4 regions of the Mesorhizobium sp. P170090 genome follow, and region 3 is predicted to be linked to each of the others. Evidence: predicted binding sites of a transcription regulator. Region 3 holds the regulator's gene; each other region holds the start of a gene.
The links. The regulator PhoB, encoded in region 3, activates phosphate uptake and scavenging genes when phosphate is short. The targets are predictions, from matches to a motif close to TGTCATNNANCTGTCAT.
Positions count from the first base shown of each region.

Region 1: the regulator PhoB is predicted to act here: its motif matches at 2,520-2,536, upstream of AC3EML_RS21155 (bifunctional 2',3'-cyclic-nucleotide 2'-phosphodiesterase/3'-nucleotidase).
Region 2: the regulator PhoB is predicted to act here: its motif matches at 2,072-2,088, upstream of AC3EML_RS05230 (DUF1045 domain-containing protein).
Region 4: the regulator PhoB is predicted to act here: its motif matches at 1,877-1,893, upstream of AC3EML_RS16225 (RNA degradosome polyphosphate kinase).

Region 1 is NZ_JBYNWH010000001.1:4,362,751-4,368,132, forward strand. Features, by position in the region: gene AC3EML_RS21150 (SAM-dependent methyltransferase) at 1-378, shown strand, start outside; gene AC3EML_RS21155 (bifunctional 2',3'-cyclic-nucleotide 2'-phosphodiesterase/3'-nucleotidase) at 439-2,418, opposite strand; gene AC3EML_RS21160 (NAD(P)/FAD-dependent oxidoreductase) at 2,560-3,825, opposite strand; gene AC3EML_RS21165 (5-formyltetrahydrofolate cyclo-ligase) at 4,005-4,670, shown strand; gene AC3EML_RS21170 (hypothetical protein) at 4,726-4,989, opposite strand; partial or broken gene AC3EML_RS21175 (Lrp/AsnC ligand binding domain-containing protein) at 5,050-5,232, opposite strand.
Region 2 is NZ_JBYNWH010000001.1:1,034,607-1,039,988, reverse strand. Features, by position in the region: gene phnN (phosphonate metabolism protein/1,5-bisphosphokinase (PRPP-forming) PhnN) at 1-138, opposite strand, end outside; gene AC3EML_RS05235 (alpha-D-ribose 1-methylphosphonate 5-triphosphate diphosphatase) at 135-1,289, opposite strand; gene AC3EML_RS05230 (DUF1045 domain-containing protein) at 1,305-2,030, opposite strand; gene iolB (5-deoxy-glucuronate isomerase) at 2,184-2,996, opposite strand; gene AC3EML_RS05220 (hypothetical protein) at 3,176-3,424, opposite strand; gene iolE (myo-inosose-2 dehydratase) at 3,434-4,351, opposite strand; gene iolD (3D-(3,5/4)-trihydroxycyclohexane-1,2-dione acylhydrolase (decyclizing)) at 4,500-5,382, opposite strand, start outside.
Region 3 is NZ_JBYNWH010000001.1:193,979-199,360, reverse strand. Features, by position in the region: gene pstC (phosphate ABC transporter permease subunit PstC) at 1-474, shown strand, start outside; gene pstA (phosphate ABC transporter permease PstA) at 471-1,787, shown strand; gene pstB (phosphate ABC transporter ATP-binding protein PstB) at 1,805-2,629, shown strand; gene phoU (phosphate signaling complex protein PhoU) at 2,671-3,375, shown strand; gene phoB (phosphate regulon transcriptional regulator PhoB) at 3,392-4,081, shown strand; gene AC3EML_RS00960 (ROK family protein) at 4,112-5,347, opposite strand.
Region 4 is NZ_JBYNWH010000001.1:3,381,285-3,386,666, forward strand. Features, by position in the region: gene AC3EML_RS16210 (TIGR02117 family protein) at 1-87, shown strand, start outside; gene AC3EML_RS16215 (FAD-dependent monooxygenase) at 311-1,549, opposite strand; gene AC3EML_RS16220 (zinc-finger domain-containing protein) at 1,569-1,814, opposite strand; gene AC3EML_RS16225 (RNA degradosome polyphosphate kinase) at 2,049-4,241, shown strand; gene ppx (exopolyphosphatase) at 4,241-5,382, shown strand, end outside.

The DNA of each region.
Region 1 (5,382 bases), 4.2 Mb from region 3:
AAGGCGTGCTTGAGGCCCGGCGGCACCGCCGGCCTGCAGATCATCACCATCAACGAGGCCGCCTACGACACCTATCGGGCGAGGCCGGATTTCATCCAGCGCTATGTCTTCCCAGGCGGCATGCTGCCGACGCCGTCGATCCTGAAGACGCTGGGCAGCGACCATGGCCTTGCCCATCTGCGCGAGCGCGTCTTTCCGGACGACTATGCCCGCACGCTTGCCGAATGGCGCAACCGCTTCTGGGCGTCGTGGGAAAAGATCGTCCCGCTCGGCTTCGACGACCGCTTCAAGAAGCTTTGGGAATTTTATCTCCACTATTGCGAAGCCGGCTTTAGAGCCAGCTACATCGACGTGCGCCAAGTGGTCTACAAAGCCTGATCCGAAGCGTGATTGAGCGGGCGTATGCCCGCTCGTTTTCCCTGTTAGCTGCACGTTGCCTCAAAGCAGGATGCGATACTTCGCAAACCCGGATTCGCCCTCGCCGGCCGGCTCGATCTTGAGCGATTTCACTCCCGATATAAAATCCTTCGCTTTGGGGCCGGTCTCGAACACGACGCTGGTGCCGGGCAGCGGCGTGAACGACCAATTGTCGTCGGCCGAGGGATTGATCGTGCCTTCGCTGACGACGTAGCGCACGATCACGTCGCGGTTGGTGTCCGGCGCCTCGTAGATGATCTTCGAGGCATTGATGTCGGGGAAATTGCCGCCACCGCCGGCGCGGTAATTGTTGGTGGCGACGACGAATTTCGCTGCCGGATCAATAGGCTTGCCGTCGAAGCTGAGGCCGACGATGCGGTTCGAGCCGGCATTGGCGACGCCACCCTTGGCATCGTATTTCGGCAGCTGCGACAGGTCTATTCCGTAGCTGACGCCATCGATCACATCGAAATTGTAGGACGGGAATTCGGTGTCGATGAGCGCCTGGTCGGCCTTGCCCGGCTCGATCTTCCTGAAAATGCCGGCCGACATTTCCAGCCATTCCTTCACTTGCGCGCCGGTGATTTCGACGGCGCGCACCGTGTTCGGATAGAGATAGAGGTCGGCGACGTTCTTGATGGCGATGTCGCCCACCGGCACGTCGGTATAGTAGTCGGCGCCGTTGCGCCCGCCGGCCTTGAAGGGTGCTGCCGCCGACAGCAGCGGCACATCCTTCCACTGCGTGCTCTTCAATATGTCCTTGAGGTACCAACTCTGCGCCTGGTTGACGATCTGCACCGACGGATCGTCGGCGACCAGCGCGAAATAGGAATAGAGCGGCGCCGAGGTCTTGCCGACCGGTCGGCGGACATAGGCAAGTGTCGCCTCATGGTCCGCCTTCAGCGCATCGACGACGCGCTGGTCGTCCGCCACCGTCGGCTTGTTTGCCTTGTCGACGCGCTGGTAGATCGGCCTTGCCTCCGATGTGGCCGAGGCTACGCGCCATTTCGATCCGTCCCGTTCCAGAAGCAGATCGATCAGTCCCATATGCGAGCCCCAGAAACCGCCCATCACGGCGGGCTTGCCCTGCAGCGTGCCTTTCTCGGTGTCGACGCCTTCGAGCGCCTGAAAATCCTTCTTACCGGGGAAGACGAGATGCTGATGGCCGGTGAACACCGCATCGATGCCTTCGACGCCGGCGACGAAGAAGGAGGCGTTCTCCATGCCGTCGCCCTGCTTGATATCGATGCCGGAATGCGAGAGCGCGATGACGATGTCGGCGCCCTCCTCCTTGATCTGCGGCACCCATGCCCTGGCCGCCTCGACGATGTCGCGCGTCCTGACATTGCCTTCCAGGTTCTTCAGGTCCCAGACCATGATCTGCGGCGGCACAAAGCCGATGATGCCGATCTTGATCGGCTGCTCGGCGCCCGACCCGTCCTTGATCTTCTTGTCGAGGATGACATAGGGCTTGAGGTAGAGCTTGTCGCCGCGCGGTTTGGCGGCAAGCTCGGTGCCGCGGATCAGATTGGCGCAGACGAAGGGGAAATTGGCTCCGGCCAGCACCTTGTCGAGGAACGACAGGCCGTAATTGAACTCGTGATTGCCGAGCGTCGAGCACTCATAGCCCAGCAGGTTCATGCCCTTCATGATCGGATGCAGATCGCCTTCCTTGAGGCCCTTCTCATAGGCGATGTAATCGCCCATCGGATTGCCCTGCAAAAGATCGCCATTGTCGATCAGCATCGCATTGGTGGCTTCCTTGCGCACCGCCGCGATCAGTGAGGCCGTCCGTGACAGGCCCATCGTGTCGTTGGCTTTGTCTGCGTAGTAGTCGTAAGGCAGCACATTCACATGGATGTCGGTGGTCTCCATGATCCTCAGATGCGCCTGATTGGCCTGCGCGCGGGCGGAAAACGGATGGAGCATGATCAGCGCCCCGCTGGCGGCCGTACCGGCAAGAAAACTACGGCGGGAGACGGGGTAATTGAGATGCGGCATTGGTTTTCCTTCCCAGCGACGTGACAAGATCCCAGCCCCGAGCGGAAGCTTCGCGCCGAAAACCGGCCATGTCCATCGGGAAGTCAGTCGATCAGCTAAAGGTGACGGCTGGATGAATATCCTTGGCCGCGGTTGAGAACCTCAGCCCTTGTTATCATCGCCCTGGGTGATCAGCCGCGCGCTGCGCTGGCCGGTGAAATAGATCCATAGCCAGCTAAGCGACACCGAGAGCCGGTTGCGAAAACCGATCAGGAAGTAGATATGCGCCACGCCCCACAGCCACCAGGCAAGCCATCCCGTGAGCTTGATCGAGCCGAAATCGATCGCGGCTGCCCACTTGCCGATCGTCGCCAGGTCGCCGGCATGTTTGTAGCGGAAAGGGCGCGGCGCGCTATCGCCGGCCAGCCGCGCCCTGATCGTCGCGGCAACATGCTTGCCCTCCTGCTTGGCCGAGGGCGCCACGCCGGGCACCGGTTTGCCGTCCGGCCGCAAGACATGCGCGGTGTCTCCGATGACGAAGATTTCAGGACTGTTCGGCACGGTCAGATCGGGCTCGACCATTACCCTGCCCGCCCGGTCCACCGGCGCGCCCAGCCACTCTCCCGCGGGCGAAGCCGCTACGCCGGCGGCCCACAGGATGGTTCGCGCCGGCAGATGCGTCTCGCCAAAGACGACGCCTTCGGCATCGAGGCGCGTGACGGCGCGGCCAAGCTCGACCGTGACGCCCCGCCGCTCCAGCGCCTTGCGCGCATAGTCGGACAGCTTTGGCGCGAAATTGGCTAGGATCCTGTCTCCGGCCTCCACCAGCACCACACGCGCCTCACGCGTGTCGATGTTGCGGAATTCGCCGCGCAGCGTTTCATGCGCGAGTTCGACAATGGTGCCGGCAAGCTCCACGCCGGTCGGGCCGCCGCCGACGATGACCAGTGTCAGCAGTGCCTGGCGCGTGGCCGGATCGGTCTCGCGCTCGGCCTGCTCGAAGGCGAGCAGGATGCGCCGGCGAATGGTAGTTGCGTCTTCAAGCGTCTTCAGCCCAGGCGCGAAAGGCTCCCATTCGTCGTGGCCGAAATAAGCATGACGCGCGCCGGTGGCGAGCACCAGCGTGTCGTAGGGAACAGAACTGCCGTCCTCAAGCAGCACGCGTTTGCCTGGGCGGTCGACGCCGGTGACGTTGCCGAGCAGGGTCGTCACGTCCTCGCGCTTGCGCAGCAGATGACGGATCGGCCAGGCAACTTCCGAGGTCGCCAGCGAGGTGGTCGCCACCTGGTAGAGCAGCGGCTGGAAAAGGTGATGGTTGCGCTTGTCGATCATGGTGATGCGCACGGGTGCGCCGGCCAGCGCCCGGGTGAGTTCGAGACCGCCGAACCCTGCGCCGACGACAACGACATGATGGCTGGTTTCACTCATCGCATTCACCCCTGTTTGTCTCTCTTTATCTAGTGATTTTTGTGCACCGCAACAATGTCGCGGCGCGCTAGACTGCCGCTTAAGGCTGCCCAGGACTCGTCGCCGGATGTCGCGAATGCCTATGTCGGCAAGCCTGGACGGGTATAGCCTTGCAGGGGCTGGAACCACGGGAGTGAAGCATGGCCAACGACGATGACAAAGATCGCAAAGGGCGGGCGCAATATTCTTCGCCGCCTTGCTTCATGCACGAACTCGATCCGGAATTTCGCGCGCCATTGACCGACTGGACCGATGTGCGCCGTTGGCGCAAGGCCGAGCGCGAGCGTCTGATCGCGGCACGGTTGGCGGTTTCCGCCGATGCGCGGGTGGCGATGTCGCGGGCTATCGCCGAAGGGCTCGACGCGACCATCGGCGACATTGCCGGCCGCATGGTCAGCCTCTATTGGCCGTTTCGCGGCGAGCCGGACCTGCGGCCGTGGATGGCGTCGATCAACGAACGCGGCGGCCGCACGGCGCTGCCCATCGTGATCGAGAAGAGCCAGCCGCTGATCTTCCGCGCTTATGTGCCTGGCGACCGGCTGGAAAAAGGCGTCTGGAACATCCCTATCCCCGCCGAAGGCGACCCGGTGCTGCCCGACATCGTCATCTCGCCGATCGTCGGCATCGACCCGCGAAACTACCGCCTGGGCTATGGCGGCGGCTTCTTCGACCGCACGCTGGCTGCCATGCCGTTCAAGCCATTGGTCATCGGCGTCGGCTACGAACTGCAGCGCATCCCCACCATCTACCCGCAGCCGCACGACATCCCGATGGACCAACTGGTGACCGAGGTATTAAAAGCCTAGCGTGATGAGATTCAGAGACCCTCCGTGTGATCGCACATATTCATAAATATCACGCTTAGAAAAGATCGCCGTTGGTGTCATTCCCAGGCAACTGAGGAATATCCGCCTTACCGGCATCTTTATACTCGGCCAACAAACGAATGCGGCGATACACACTGAACAGAATTTTCAGCAAGACAAGCGGATCTCCGGTGCGCGCGTGTAGCGCACCTGCAGACGGAAGCTCAATCAATCGGGCCATGTCATTGGCACTGTCGGCGATTATCTTCACCTCTTCAGCGGCTTTTCTATTATCCACTTTATTTGATTTTACGCACAATTCCGTGCACTCCGCTACTCAGCTCCTAAGCCTCTCCGCTTCTTCTCCATCGCCGCGCGATCAACAATCGCGCAAGGCAAAGGACGAACTGATCTTCATCACGTGCGGCATAGCAGACAGCCACTTCTTGTGGATGCGTTGATAGCCCACGAGGTGCTTCGCCGCGATGCGCAGGATGTAGTCGTATTCACCCGACATCAGGTGGCAGGACAGCACATTTGGGCAGCACTTTATCGCCGCGTCGAGGCCGGTTGACCGCCGTGTAGCAACACAAATGTTACGTGACAAAAATCCGACGTGGTCGATAAATACTCTTTAAGGGAACCATGCTGCAGCGAACCGCTTCGACATGCGCTTCGGGCGGATCCAACAATGTCGAGCCGCTCTTGAATT
Region 2 (5,382 bases), 840 kb from region 3:
GGCAAACAAGGTGCGGGCATAGCCGATTACCGCATCCTTGCCGGCGCCGCTCGGGCCGACGACGGCGACAAACACGCCGTTGCGGAGCGGAAAGGCCTCGCTGCTGAGTTCGCGCTCGATCGACGCCGAGACCATCAGGCGACCCGGCGCCCTTGGCGCCAGACAGTGCGCACGACCGGCACATGGTCGTCGACGCGCACACGCACCAGATCGGCGCGGCGGCCCTGTTCGATGACGCCGCGGTCGTTGAGGCCGATCGCCTCGGCCGGATTCTTCGACACCATCGCAACCGCCTGCGGCAGGGAAATGCCCTCGACGACGTCGCCGAGGAAGAAGGCCGACTGGATCAGGCTGAAGGGAATGTAGTCGGACGACAATATGTCGAGCAGGCCGTCGCCGGCCAGCGTGCGGGCCGAGACATTGCCCGAATGCGAGGAGCCGCGCATGACGTTGGGCGCGCCCATCAGTACGCCGAGCCCGGCATCCTTCGAGGCCTTGGCGGCTTCCAGCGTGGTCGGGAATTCCGCGACGCGCACGCCCTGCTCGATCGCCTCGTCGACATGGCCTGATGTGGCGTCGTCATGGCTCGCCAGCACAATGCCCCGCTCGTTGCAGGCGGCTGATATCGCCACCCGGTTCGGTCCCGAATTCTTCGCCGATTCCGACATCCGCTTTTCGCAGAACAATTGGAAGTCGCGATCGGTCAATTTCAGCTTGCGCTGATAGTAATGGGCGTAGGTCTCGAGATTGACGAACTGACGCTGTCCCGGCGCATGGTCCATCAGCGAGGCCAGCTTGACCCGCTCGTCGCCATCGAAATTGGCGAAAGCCCGCAAGCAATCCGGCGCCGAGACCTCGCAGCGCAGGTGCAGGAAATGGTCGGCCCGCAACCGGTCTTTCGCGACGCTGTCCTCGATCGCGCCGGCGAGCTTGCGGATGTCGTCGGAGGTAATATCCGCGTCCTCGTCCATGCCGACACGCAAAGCGTCGAGCACGGTGGTGATGCCGGCGGTGGCCACCTGCGCGTCATGGGCAAGGACGGCGGCGATCGGGTTCCAGCGCACTTTCGGGCGCGGCGCATAGTGGCCTTCGAGATGGTCGGTGTGGAGCTCGACCAGACCGGGAATAATGTAGTCGCCGCCCATGTCCTCGCCAGCCATATTCCCGCCGATTTGGCCGGTGCCGGCGTCGACGCCGCAGATAAAACCGTCGCGCAGCACGAGCGACCCTTCGACGATCTCGTCGGCAAGCACGATGCGGGCGTTGTGGAGAACGGTTTCGGCGGTCATTCAGGCAGTCCTTGCTTACTCGGACGAATTGCGGTTAGCGGTTTTTCGGGCAGCGCGGCGGCCGAGCGCATGATGCGAAAGCACCATGAACGGAGCGCCCGGTTCGGTTTCGACGAACAGCGTCAGCGCATCCACCAGCACCGGCTGCTGCAGCACATCGGCGAACAGGCTGTCAATTGCCGCGCGCAGACGTTGGCTTTCCTGCGGCCCGGCCCGGCCGGACAGTGTCATGTGGAAGCGAAAGGTCTCGAACAGGTAGGGGTAGCCCCACTGACAGAGATTGCGGAACTCGGCCGGCTTCAGCGAATCCGGGCTGCGCCGTTCGATTTCCGCTTCGGTGAGCGGCCCGCGAAAACGGTCGAAGCTAAGCACGACATCATCAGCGAAACGGTTGAGCGGCGGCAGCGGGCCTTCCGGCAGCAAAGCGAAGAAACCATCGATCTGGCTGACGACCAGGCGCGGGATGGTGACCGTCGGCGTTGCTTCGGCAAAGGCGTCCAGCGCCGCGCGCAGCGAGCTTTCGGTTTCGTTGGCGGCCAACCGGAAGGGCGCTTTCAGCGTCGCATGAAAACCGTAGCGCCGCGCCGATGCGGTGTGAAAGGCGACTTCGGCCGCCGACAGCTCGCCCACCGCCTCGACCGGCCTTGTGGCGGCGCCAAAGGGGTCGCGGCCCAGCCAGTTGGCGGCAATCCGGGCCAACGGCTCGTCCTGCCTTGGGGTGAAATAGATGGCGTAGCGCATCGAAAAAAATCCTCGTCAGCCCGCTGCCATAGGCGATTTCCATGACGGATTGACGAAGCTTATGCGGGTTTTCGAAGGCAAATCGACCCCATGGTCGTTAGCCGACGATTTTTCGCTGCTGGACCAACAGCTTCCGCCGCAAGCGTAGGCCGATCAGGCCTTCATCAGCCACTCGTGCTCGGGCGCGTTGTGGAACTTCCACGTCCGCTTCGGCCCGGCCATGACGTTAAGATAATAGAGGTCGTAGCCGTGGCAGGCGGCGCAGGGGTGATAGCCCTTGGGCACCAGCACAACATCGCCGTCCTCGATCGCCATGGCTTCGTCCAGCTCGCGGGCGCCGGTCTTGTCGGCGTCGGTGTAGACGCGCTGGAAGGCAAAACCCTGCGGCGGGTTGAGGCGGTGGTAGTAGGTTTCCTCAAGATAGGATTCGGCCGGCAGATTGTCCTGGTCGTGCTTGTGCGGCGGGTAGCTCGATGTGTGGCCGCCGGGCGTGATGACCTCGACGACCAGCAGCGAGTCGGCGGGCTTGCCCTCGGGCAATATGTTGGTGACGTAGCGCGTGTTGGTGCCTTTGCCCCGAGTCTCCTGGCCGAGGTCGTGGGGTGCGATGACGCGAACGGGCAAGCCGCCGCCCAGGCCCGGCGCCGAGCAGACCGCGAGTTCGAGATCGGTGTCGGCGGTGACCGACCAGTCCGAACCCTCGGGGATATAAACCGACCACGGCTTGCCATCGAAGGGCGACATGCGCTCGCCGAGCAGGCCGAGTTCCCGGCCGCCGGCCTTTGCCGTGCCCTTGCCGGTGACGAACACCAGGCAGACTTCGCGATCCTGCGTCTTGCCGGATGCGGTCTCGCCCGGCTTCAGCCGGTGCAGGTCGAAGCCGACATAGGTCCATCCGGCGCTGTTGGGCGTGACATGCGCGACGCGGCCATGGCCCTTGTCGGCTTTGACGAGCAGTTTCGACATGTTTTGTCTCCTATCGCAAGTCTTCGAGGTCGGCCTCTCAACTTCGTCATCCTAGAGCGAAGCTCCGTCGCGAAGACCCTAGGATGACGAAGCGAGGGACATTCCGGCCAATCACCGACGTAGGCGATACGCCAGGTGTCGAGTGTCCGACCCGCAAGCCCTTCCGAGCCACGGCCGCTTCATTCCTTCGGTTCGGCGTCCGCCTTCGCTTCGCCGGTCTTCGGTCGATCAGGCGTAGCCTTGCTCTCCTCCACCGGCTTGTAAAGATAGAAGAACTGCCAGACGGCGTAGGCGGCAAAGCCGAGCGCAATGATGCCCCAGAACGGGGTGCCGGAGGCGAATTCTATTCCGGCCCAGATCACGCAGACGGCGACGACGGCAACGCGCCGCCACAGCGGCCGGAAGAACGGGTGCTCGTAATCCTTCATCGGACCGGCTTACGCATTGGGAAAGCCTTGCGTCTCGACCGTGTAGCCGGCCGCCGTCATCACCCGCATCAATTCCTTGTAACCCACGTGGGCCATCTTCAGCGGCGGGTTCTTTTTCGGGTCCTGCTCGGCCTCGACGACGAACCAGCCTTCATAGCCGTGGTCGGCGAAGCGCTGCACGATGGCGCCGAAATCGAGCGAACCGTCGCCAGGCACCGTGAAGGCACCGAGCGCCACGGCGTCGAGAAAGGACTGCTTTGTGCGGTCGAGCCCGTCGATCACGCCCATGCGCACATCCTTCACATGGACATGGCTGATCCGCTTGTGGTGGTTGTCGATGGCGCGCAGCACGTCGCCGCCGGCAAAGGCGAGATGCCCTGCATCGAGCAGCAACGGAATGCCTTCGCCGGAATGGCGCATGAAGGCATCGAGCTCCGGCTCAGTCTCGACCACTGCCGCCATGTGATGGTGATAGGACAGCGGCATGCCTTGCTCGGCGCACCATTCGCCGAATTCGGTGAGGCGCCTGGCATAGGCTCTCATCTCGTCGTTCGACAATTTCGGCTTGGTGGCGAGAGGCCTGGAGCGATCGCCCTGGATCGAGCGGCCGACCTCGCCATAGACGATGCAAGGCGCATTCACCGCCTTGAACAGGTCGATCATCGGCTGGATGCGATCCTTGTTCTTGCCCATGTCCTCATCGACCAGCGTGCCGGAGAACCAGCCGCCGCACAGCGTCACGTCGGCCTTTTTCAGGATAGGCAGCATGATTTCGGGGTCATTGGGAAAGCGGCGGCCCATTTCCATGCCGGTGAAGCCGGCCGAGCGCGACTGGCGCAGGCACTCTTCCAGCGAGACGTCGTCGCTGAGTTCGGCAAGATCGTCGTTCCACCACGCAATGGGGGACATGCCCAGTTTGGCTTTCAAGTTTTAGCTCCGGTCTCTTGTTCACCCTCCCCCTTGTGGGGAGGGTCGCTGCGAAGCAGCGGGGTGGGGGTGCGGCGCCAGACCCCCACCCGGACCTGCGGTCCGACCTCCTCACAAGGGGGAGGTAGGGGGCAGCGCTGACTTAGCATCAATCGCCGATTGTCTGCATCTGCCGCTTTTCGTCATAGGCTTTGCGCGCTGCGTTGACCTGCGGCCGTGCGGAGACTTCCGGCACCGCGACATCCCACCAATGGCCGCCGGCATCGGTGGAAATCAGCGGGTCGGTGTCGATGACCAGCACGGTGGTGCGGTCGTTGGTTTTCGACTTTTGCAGCGCGGTCTCCAGGCCGGTGATCGACGGCACCTTCTCGGCAATAGCGCCCATGCTGGCCGCATGCGCGGCGAAGTCGATGTCGGGCAGGATCTCGTGGCGCGCGTCCTTCAAGAGGTTGTTGAAGTTGGCGCCGCCGGTGGCCATCTGCAGCCGGTTGATGCAGCCATAACCCCTGTTGTCGAGCACCACGATGGTCAGCTTCAGGCCAAGCATCACCGACGTGGCGATTTCGGAATTCATCATGAGGTAAGAGCCGTCCCCGACCATGACGACTATCTCCTGGTCGGGCTTGGCCATCTTGGCGCCGAGCCCGCCGGCAATCTCGTAGCCCATGGTCGAGAAGCCATATTCGCCATGGTACGAGCCGGGCGCGCCCGCCTGCCAGAGTTTATGCAGTTCGCCCGGCAAGCCGCCCGAAGCATTCAACAGCGTCACGCCTGAGCCCAGGGCGCGCTGCACGGCGCCGATCACCTGCGCATCCGAGGGGAAGGCGGCGTTGGTCGACGCCGTCACCTTGGAGGCTTCGGCCTGCCAGGCCTTTTTGCCCCGGGTCGCATTGTCGGTCCATGTCGCCGGTGCTTCCCAGCCCCCCAGCGCCGCACCGAGTTCGACAAGCCCTTCGGCCGCATCGGCGACCAGCGGCAGCGCGCGGTGCTTGCCGGCGTCGAAAGGCTGCACGTTGAGCCCGATGATGGTC
Region 3 (5,382 bases):
TCGCCCTTCATCCAGGGCCAGAGCATCTTCACCGCCGGCCTGGTGATGGGCGTCATGCTGATCCCGGTCGTGTCCTCTTTGTCCGACGACATCATCACCGCGGTGCCGCGCGCAATGCGTGACGGCTCGCTCGGCCTCGGCGCCACGCGCTCCGAGACGATCAAGCGGGTGATCCTGCCGGCGGCACTGCCCGGCATCGTCGGCGCCATCCTGTTGACGGCGTCGCGCGCCATCGGCGAGACGATGATCGTCGTGCTGGCGGCGGGCGTCGCCGCCAATCTGACGGCCAATCCGTTCGAGGCGATGACGACCATCACCGTCAAGATCGTCAACCAGCTGACCGGCGATCTCGAGTTCAACTCGCCGCAGACGCTGGTCGCCTTCGCGCTCGGCCTGACGCTGTTCGCGCTGACGCTGGTGATGAACATCGTCGCCCTCTACATTGTGCGCAAGTACCGGGAGCAGTACGAATGACCGACATCCCCCTGGACACGATGGCGGGTGCCGTCGCGCGTCCGCGCCGCGACATCGGGCTGAAGGCGCGCTATGCCGCCGAACGCCGGTTCCGCATCTATGGCGTGATTGCGATCTCGGTGGGCCTGGCGTTCCTGGCCATCATGTTGATCACCATCGTCTCGAAAGGCTACACCGCCTTCTGGCAGACGACGGTGACGCTTCCGATCACCTTCGATGAGAAGGTCATCGACCCCTCGAACAAGCGTGCCACAGACCCGAATGTGCTGATCAAGGCGAACTATCCCAAGCTCGCCGAAAACGCGCTGGTGGCCAAGCTCGGCATCGATCCGGCCAACAAGCCGATGATGCTGAAGCTCAAGGGCTTCCTGTCGGAAGGCGCCCGCGTCCAGCTGCGCGACATCGTCTCCGCCGATCCGTCGGTGATCGGCACGACGCGTGACGTCGACATCCTGGCCGCCGCCAATCTCGACTCGGCCTTCAAGGGCCAGATCGACCTCGGCGTCGATGAAGCGCGCCGCAAGGTGTCCAACCAGCAGATCGACTGGATGAACAAGCTCAAAGCCGAAGGCGCGATGGCCGAGCATTTCAACACCGGCCTGTTCAGCTATGGCGCCTCCAGCCGGCCCGAGACGTCGGGCATGGGCGTGGCCATCATCGGTTCGTTCTACATGATGGTGATCGTGCTGTTGCTGGCGCTGCCGATCGGCGTCGCCGCCTCCATCTATCTGGAGGAGTTCGCCAAGAAGAACCGCTTTACGGACCTGATCGAAGTCAACATCAACAATCTCGCGGCGGTGCCGTCGATCGTCTTCGGTCTGCTTGGCCTTGCCGTGTTCATCAACTTCCTCGGCATGCCGCGCTCGGCTTCCTTCGTCGGCGGCCTGGTGCTGACCTTGATGACATTGCCGACCATAATCATCGCCACGCGCGCCGCCCTTGCCGCGGTGCCGCCGTCGATCCGCTCGGCGGCCCTAGGTCTCGGCGCCTCCAAGATGCAGATGGTGTTCCATCACATCCTGCCGCTTGCCGCCCCAGGCATCCTTACCGGCACCATCATCGGCCTGGCGCGTGCGCTCGGCGAGACAGCACCGCTGCTCTTGATCGGCATGGTCGCTTTCGTCGCCGATTATCCGACGACGCCTTTCGATCCGGCGACCGCGCTGCCGGTTCAGATCTATATGTGGGCAAACGAGGCTGAGCGCGCTTTTGTCGAGCGCATGTCCGGCGCCATCATCATCCTGCTCGTCTTCCTCATGGCCATGAACATCACCGCGATCGTGCTCCGGCGCCGGTTCGAGCGGCGCTGGTAGAAAAAAGGCAATTTGGTATGAACATCATGACCGAACAGTCCCTTGAGAATGCAGTGGGCGACAAAATGAACGCCAAGTCGAACGAAGTGATCAAGATGCGCGGCGACAAGGTCGGCGTGTTCTATGGCGAGAAGCAGGCGTTGTTCGACGTCAATCTCGACGTCCGCCAGAACCAGGTGACGGCGCTGATCGGCCCCTCCGGCTGCGGCAAGTCGACCTTCTTGCGCTGCCTCAACCGCATGAACGACACCATCGATTCGGCGCGGGTGACCGGCAAGATCACGCTCGATGAAGACGACATCTACGACAAGAACATCGATGTCGTCGAACTGCGCGCACGCGTCGGCATGGTGTTCCAGAAACCCAACCCGTTCCCGAAGTCCATCTACGAGAACGTCGCCTACGGCCCGCGCATCCATGGGCTGGCCAAGCGCAAGTCCGACATGGACCAGATCGTCGAGCAGAGCCTGAAGAAGGCGGCGATCTGGAACGAGGTCAAGGACCGCCTGCAGGAGCCCGGCACCGGCCTGTCCGGCGGCCAGCAGCAGCGCCTGTGCATCGCGCGCGCCATCGCCGTGTCGCCGGAGGTGATCCTGATGGACGAGCCCTGCTCGGCGCTCGATCCGATCGCCACCGCCCGTGTCGAGGAGCTGATAGACGAGCTGCGCCAGAACTACACGATCGTCATCGTCACCCATTCGATGCAGCAGGCGGCGCGCGTGTCGCAGCGCACGGCGATGTTCCATCTCGGCTATCTCGTCGAGGAGGGCGCCACCGACAAGATGTTCACCAACCCCGACGACAAGCGCACCCAGGACTACATTACCGGCCGCTTCGGCTGAGCCGTCCGGCGGGTGAATTTTCAGGCACGAGGACCAAGATCATGGGTGAACATACCGTCGCCTCCTTCGATGAAGAGCTCGGGCAGATCAGCAAGCTGATCCGCGACATGGGCGATCTGGCAGGCTCGATGGTCAGCGGCTCGACCAGGGCGCTGCTCAATTCGGACAATGCGCTGGCACAGCGTGTCGTTTCCGACGACGCCATCATGGATGCGCGCCAGCGCGAACTGGACGACCGCGCCATCACGCTGATCGCCAAGCGTCAGCCGATGGCCAACGATCTGCGTGCCGTGGTCGGCTCGATCCGCATGGCGGGCGACCTCGAGCGCATCGGCGACCTCGCCAAGAACATCGCCAAACGCGTCGGCACCGTGGGCTTGAGCGTCACGCCGCGCGACCTCTCGCACTCCATCGACGCCATGGCGCAGCTGGTGCTGATCCAGGTGCAAGGCGTCGTCGAGGAATATGCCGCCACCGATGCGGCAGCGCTTGCAAAACTCAGGAATGACGACGAGCGCATCGACGTCAAATACACGTCCGTGTTTCGTGAGCTCTTGACCTACATGATGGAAGACCCTCGCAACATCACCGCCTGCACGCATCTCTTGTTCTGCGCCAAGAATCTTGAGCGCATCGGCGATCATGTCACCAACATCGCCGAAAATGCGTATTATGTGCTGACCGGCCAGCAACTGCCCGCCAATCGTCCGAAGCAGGACGAGACGGCGATGGCCATGCCGGCCTGATGAGGGTGAACTGCCGATGATCGCGCCACGCATCATGGTCGTGGAGGACGAGGAGCCGCTAGGCGTGCTCCTCCGCTACAACCTCGAATCCGAAGGCTATCACGTCGAGGTGGTGACACGCGGCGACGAGGCCGAGATCCGCCTGCAGGAAAACGTGCCCGATCTCCTGGTGCTCGACTGGATGGTGCCCGCTGTTTCCGGCATCGAGCTCTGCCGGCGCCTTAGAGTGCGGCCCGAAACCGAGCGGCTGCCGATCATCATGCTGACCGCGCGCGGTGAGGAAAGCGATCGCGTGCGCGGCCTGTCCACCGGCGCCGACGACTATCTGGTCAAGCCATTCTCGACGCCGGAGTTCATGGCGCGCGTGAGGGCGCTGCTGCGCCGGGCCAAGCCGGAAGTGCTGTCCAGCGTGCTCAAGGTCGGCGACATCGTGCTCGACCGCGAGTCGCACCGTGTCTACCGCAAGAAGAGCGAGATCAGGCTCGGACCGACCGAGTTCCGGCTGCTCGAATTCATGATGCGCCATCCCGGCCGCGTGTTCTCGCGCAGCCAACTGCTCGACAATGTCTGGGGCGAGACGATCTATATCGACGAGCGAACCGTCGACGTCCATGTCGGGCGCTTACGCAAAGCGGTCAACAACGGCCGCATGCCGGATGTCATCCGTACCATTCGCGGCGCCGGCTACGCGATCAGGGAAGACTAGGATGCTGCGCGTCGCGCCGTTGCCGGCCATTCAGGCGACATGCTTGCCGGATTTGGCCTGAATGCCCGGCGCGAAAATCTCCTGATCGACGAAGCCGAGCGCGCGCATGGCACAGCCTTCGCGGATCAGCGGCAGCTCGTTGGGCTCGGTGTCGAAGGAGATCGATTTCGAGTGCTGGCCGCCGGCGGTCTGGGCGATCGCTTCGCGCAATGCCGGTTCGATCAAGTCGAAGGCGGCGGCGCTGACGCCTACCATGGCGACGGGTGCCGGATCGATCAGCGCAAACAGGCTGCCGAGGCCGAAGCCGAGCGCCTCGCCGGCCTTGCGATAGGCTTCGCGCTCCGGGCCGTCGGTTTCGCGGGCGCGCGCGGCGAGTGCGCGCATATCAGCGTCGCCGATATCGACCGGCTCGGCATCCTCGCCCATCATTTTGGCGCTGCGCCAGATGGCGTAGTTTCCGGCATAGGCCTCGACGCAGCCGCGCCGCCCGCAGCGGCAGAGCGCGCCGCCCGGACGGTGGATCATGTGGCCGAACTCGCCGCCCGAGGAATGGGTGCCGGTGAAAAGTTCGCCTTTCAGCACCAGTCCCATGCCGATGCCGTGCGATAAGAGGATGGCGATAAAATTGTCGCGGTAGCGCTCGGGCTGGCGCCATTGCAGCGCCACCGCCATCATATTGCAGTCGTTCTCCATGGTGGCCGGAATGCCGAATTCCGCTTCCAACATGTCGGCGAAGGCAATGTCGGTCAGTGGCGTGATTGGCGACCACAGCATGGCCCGCGCCTGCGAATCGGTGATGCCCTGGATGCCCATGGCAATGCGGGCGATGCTCTGGACGTCCAGGTCCGGGTCCTCGAGACGCCGCCGGACGATTGCTACGCATTCGCCGATCAGTTCGTCGCGCGGCATGGTCAGCGTGTCGAGCCGGCGCTGTTCTTCCGCGACCACCTGGCCGGCATAGTCGATGACGGTGACGGAGAGGAAGTTCAGCGACAGCACCACGGTCATCACCGCCGCCGCTTCCGGATTGAGGCCAAGGCCGACCTGCGGCCGGCCGCGTTTCAGCGAGCCGGTCTCGCCAGGCTTGCCTTCAATCAGGATGCCTTCTTGAATCAGATCAGACGAGATTGCCGATATGGTCGAATGGCTGAGGCCGGTGGTCGCCGCAATCTCGGTCCGCGACGGCTGGCCGGCCCGGCGCACGGCCGAAATCACCATCGCGCGGTTGCGACGGCGCAGATCGTCGTGGCGGATTCCAACCGACATTTGTTTCCTCCCGGCCTCCTCGCGCCTCATGATAG
Region 4 (5,382 bases), 3.2 Mb from region 3:
AACACCTGGACAGCCGCCGGCCTGCGCACCGGCTGGTGGAACCCGCTGCCGGCCTCGCTGGGCTTGTCGATGCGGTTTTATAACTAGCAGTCCTTCATCGCACCGCGACAGTGTTGGATCTTTTGAAGTCAGCGGGACGGCACCCCCCTCTGGCCTGCCGGCCATCTCCCCCGCAAGGGGGGAGATCAGCCGTTTTGCCCGCGGCGCTCCTGCTGCAACGCCGGCGATTTTGGCGAAGGCGACGGCGACATCCAATCTCCCCCCTTGCGGGGGAGATGTCCGGCAGGACAGAGGGGGGTGGGAAGGATCGCTACGTCGACGATCTAGACTGCCGAGTGTCCGCTCGCCATCCATAGAGCCAGTCGAGGTCGGCGGCGAGCTTGTCGGGCGAGCGCATGGCCAGGAACAGATTGCGGGCGATCGCCACCGGGCCGGCAGCATGCCAGGCGAGGCGGTTTACGGCCCCACGACGCGCGGCCTTGGCGACACGCGGCCGCCGAAGATTTTCCCAGATTCGAAAACTTCTGGGCAGATCGCCAGGGAAATCGGCGATAGCCTCGGCAAGCGTGATGGCATCTTCGATCGCCATCGCGGCACCTTGCGCCGCAAACGGCGTCATCGCGTGCGCGGCGTCGCCGATCAGCGCGATGCCCTGCGGGCTCGTCCACCGCTTCTGTTCGACGGTGTGGATCGGAAAGGCCGTCCATGGGCCGGCCAGTGCCACAAGCTTCGTCAGGCCCGGCGCGGTGCCGCGCAGGGCAGCCGTGAGGATCGCGGGATCGGCATGGCCCGACCAACCTTCGGCCATGCGCTCACCCTTGGTGAAGGCGGCGAGATTGAAGGCCTGGCCTTTGCTGACGGGGTAGGCGACCATGTGGAAGCCAGGATGCAGGAACGTGGTGACGCAGTCGGCGGCGCCGATCGCGGCAAAGGCTTCTCCGGCCGCACCGTCGGCTGCGATTGTAGCCCGCCAGGCGAGTTCGCCCGAAAAACGGCTTTTGACGAAGTCCTCGCCTGCGAGTTGCGCCCGGACCGCCGACCAGACGCCGTCGGCGCCGACCAGCAGTTTGCCGCGTGCCTCGATCTCGCGGCCGTCCACTTCGGCGGTCACGGCGACATATTGCGCGTCTTTGACGATGCCGGTCACGCGGGCGCCGGTGATGAGCTCAATCTCTGGCCGTTCGGCCATTTGCGCCAGCAGCGCTGCCTGCAGATCGGCGCGGTGAGCGACGAGATAAGGCGCCTGCCAGCGCGCTTCGGCGGCTTGCCCAAGCGGTACCCGCGCCAGTTCGCGCAGCGTCCCGGCGTCCTTGAGCACGACCGCTTCCGGCCGCAACGCTGCCGGCAGCAGCCGGTCGAGCACGCCGAGTTTTCCAAGAATGCGTGTTGCGTTGGGCGAAAGCTGGATGCCGGCGCCGGCCGCGTCTAGGTGCTGTGCCTGTTCGATCAGCTTTACCGGATAACCCCGTCCGGCGAAGGCAAGGGCAGCGGTCAGCCCGGCGATGCCGGCCCCGGCGATTATGACCTGCCGGGACCTGATGTCTTCCATCGGGCTTGTCGCGGAAGGATCAGGCGGCCTGGTCGATATAAAGGCAACCGGCCGGCAGCGTTTCCGTCGCCCTCAGCTTCGCCGAATAGCGGTAGAGCGTCGAGCAGTAGGGACAGACCTTTTCATTGTCGTCGCCCATGTCGAGGAACACATGCGGGTGGTCGAAGGGCGGGTTGGCGCCGGTGCACATGAATTCCTTGACGCCGATGTCGATTGCCGGATGGCCCGCATCGTTCTGGAAATGGGGAATGGAACCGCCTGCCATCGTCGTCTCCTTGATCTCGTCGAAAAGCATCTGGAACATAACAGGCCTGTTTGCAAGATCGATGAAATGAAACTGTCGCAAAAGCCTGTCAGAGGATACGTTGAGCCGGTTAAGTGCATGTCCCTGAAATCGGAACGGTTTTCGCCGAAGGGTCATGCGCCACAAAAGCGTGTTAGAGGCATGGCACGTCCAGCGGCGCTCCAAGGGACGGTTGGCGGGGGAAGAGCAGGAACCATGAACGAACTGAAGCCGGTGCAGAGCGAATTCATCAATGTCGAGGTGGCGAGCCCCGAGGGCGGCAACCCCGATCGGTTCGTCAACCGTGAGTTCTCCTGGCTGCAGTTCAACCGGCGTGTGCTCGAGGAATCCCAGAACCAGCACCATCCGCTGCTCGAACGCGTCCGTTTCCTGTCGATTTCAGCCGCCAATCTCGACGAATTCTTCATGGTCCGCGTCGCCGGCCTTGCCGGCCAGGTGCGCGAAGGCATTGCGCTCAAGAGCCCCGACGGCCGCACGCCGGAGCAGCAGCTGGAACAATTGCTGCGCGAGGTCGAGCGGCTGCAGGAGGACCAGCAGAACAGCCTTTCGGCGCTGATGTTGCTGCTCAACAAGGAAGGCATTGAGAGCATCACCCGCGATGCACTGACCAAGGATGAGAAAGTCTGGCTGGAAGATCATTTCCAGGACCAGGTCTTCCCGGTCCTGACTCCACTGTCGATCGACCCGGCGCATCCGTTTCCGTTCATTCCCAATCTCGGCTTCTCGATGGCGCTGCAATTGCGCCACCGCAAGAATGGCGAGGAGATGAGCGCGCTTCTGCGCCTGCCGGTGGCGCTGAAGCGCTTCATCCGCCTGCCCGACCGCAAGCAGCACGTTCGCTTCATTCCACTGGAGGAGGCTGTCGGCCTCTATATCGGCAAGCTGTTCCCCGGCTATGAGGTCAAGGGTTCCGGCACCTTCCGCATCATCCGGGACAGCGATATCGAGGTCGAGGAAGAGTCGGAAGATCTCGTGCGCCTGTTCGAGACGGCGCTGAAGCGGCGCCGCCGCGGTTCGGTCATCCGCATCGAATTCGACAAGTCGATGCCCGGTGAATTGCGCGAGTTCGTCGCCGGCGAGCTTGGCGTCTCTTCGAGCCGCATCAGCGTTCTGACCGGCCCGCTGGCGCTCAGCCAGATTTCCGAGATCGTCGCCGTGCCGCGCGACGACCTGAAGTTCACCCCCTACAATCCGCGCTTTCCCGAGCGCATCCGCGAGCATGGCGGCGATTGTTTCGCGGCCATCCGCGAGAAGGACATCGTCGTCCACCACCCCTATGAATCCTTCGACGTGGTGGTCCAGTTCCTGCGCCAGGCAATGGCCGACCCGGAGGTGGTGGCAATCAAGCAGACGCTCTACCGCACCTCCAACGACAGCCCGATCGTGCGCGCCTTGGTCGACGCGGCCGAGGCCGGCAAGTCGGTGACCGCCCTGGTCGAGCTCAAGGCGCGCTTCGACGAGGAAGCCAACATCCGCTGGGCGCGCGACCTCGAACGCGCCGGCGTCCAGGTCGTGTTCGGCTTCCTCGAACTCAAAACCCATGCGAAAATGTCGCTTGTGGTGCGGCGCGAGGACGGCAAGCTGCGCAACTATGTCCATCTCGGCACCGGCAACTACCATCCGGTGACCGCGCGCATCTACACCGACCTGTCCTTCTTCACCACCGATCCGACGATCGCGCGCGATGTCGCCCAGCTGTTCAACTTCATCACCGGCTATGCCGAGCCGACCGATGAGATGCGGATCGCCATCTCGCCGTTTACGCTGCGCAGCCGTATCCTCAAGCACATTGCCGACGAGGTCGCCCACGCGCTGGCTGGCCGTCCGGCGCGCATCTGGATGAAGATGAACGCGCTCGTCGATCCCAACATCATTGATGCGCTCTATGACGCCAGCCGTGCCGGCGTCGAGATCGATCTCGTCGTGCGCGGCATCTGCTGCCTGCGGCCGCAGGTGCCCGGCCTGTCGGAAAACATCAGGGTCAAGTCGATCGTCGGCCGCTTCCTCGAACACAGCCGCATCTATTGCTTCGGCAACGGCCATGGCCTGCCGTCGGACGAGGCGATCGTCTACATCGCCTCGGCCGACTTGATGCCACGCAATCTCGACCGCCGCGTCGAGACCATGGTGCCGATCACCAACCCGACGGTGCATGAACAGATCCTTGGCCAGATCATGCTGGGCAACATCATGGACAACCAGCAAAGTTTCGACGTATTGGCTGACGGAACCTCCCGGCGCGTCGTGCTGGAGGAGGGTGAGGAACCGTTCAACGCGCAGGAATATTTCATGACCAATCCGAGCCTGTCGGGACGGGGTGACGCGCTGAAGTCGCATGCGCCCAAGCGCATCGCGCAGTTCAAGCGTCGCAAGAAGAACACCGGCTGATGATTTCAACGTCCCAAGGCCGGCTGCAGGATCGCCGGCCGCTGTCCATTATCGACATCGGCTCGAACTCGATCCGCCTTGTCGTCTATGAGGGGCTGGCGCGCTCGCCGACCTTGCTGTTCAACGAAAAGATGCTGGCCGGCCTAGGCCGCGGCATCGTTTCGACCGGCAAGCTCGACCCCGAGGCGGTGACGCGCTCGATGGAGGAGTTCCGCCGTTTCCGTGCGCTCTCCGACCAGGCCGGCGCGGAGCACATGTATGTGTTGGCGACGGCCGCGGCCCGCGAAGCGATCAACGGCCCCGATTTCATCCACCGCGCCCAGGATGTGCTCAAGACCGAGATCCGCGTGCTCACTGGCCGGCAGGAGGCGCATTATTCGGCGCTTGGCGTCATTTCGGGCTTCCACCCCGCCAATGGCATTGCCGGTGATCTTGGCGGCGGCAGCCTGGAGCTTATCGACATCAATGGCGAGGCGATCGGCGACGGCATCACGCTGCCGCTGGGTGGCCTGCGGCTGCAGGACATGGCCAGGAATTCGCTCGCCCAGGCGGCAAAGATCACCCGCGACGAACTGGCGCGCGCCAAATTGTTGAAGGGCGGGCTGGGACGGCCCTTTTACGCCGTTGGCGGCACCTGGCGAAACCTTGCCCGGCTGCACATGGAAATGACCAACTACCCGCTTGGCGTCATGCACCACTATGAGATCGGTGTCGAAAGCGCCGCCAATTTCCTGAAGCAGGTGGCGAAAGGCGAGATCGAGAAGGTCAAGGGCATCGAAGGTGTGTCGAAGAACCGCCGTTCGCTGCTGCCCTATGGCGCGGTCGTGCTGCAGGAGATCATGGCGGCGATGCAACCGTCGAAGATCATCGTCTCGGCATTGGGCGTGCGCGAAGGGTTTCTCTATTCGCTGCTCGACCCTGCCGAGCAGAAGGCCGATCCGCTGGTCTCCGCTTCGGAGGAACTGGCGCGGCTGCGGTCGCGCTCGGTCACCCATGCGCATGAGCTTGTTGAATGGACGGACAAGACCTTTGCCGCCTTCGGCATCGACGAGACGGAGGATGAGGCACGCTATCGCCACGCTGCCTGTCTGCTGGCCGATATAGGCTGGCGCGCACACCCGGAATATCGCGGCAAGCAGTC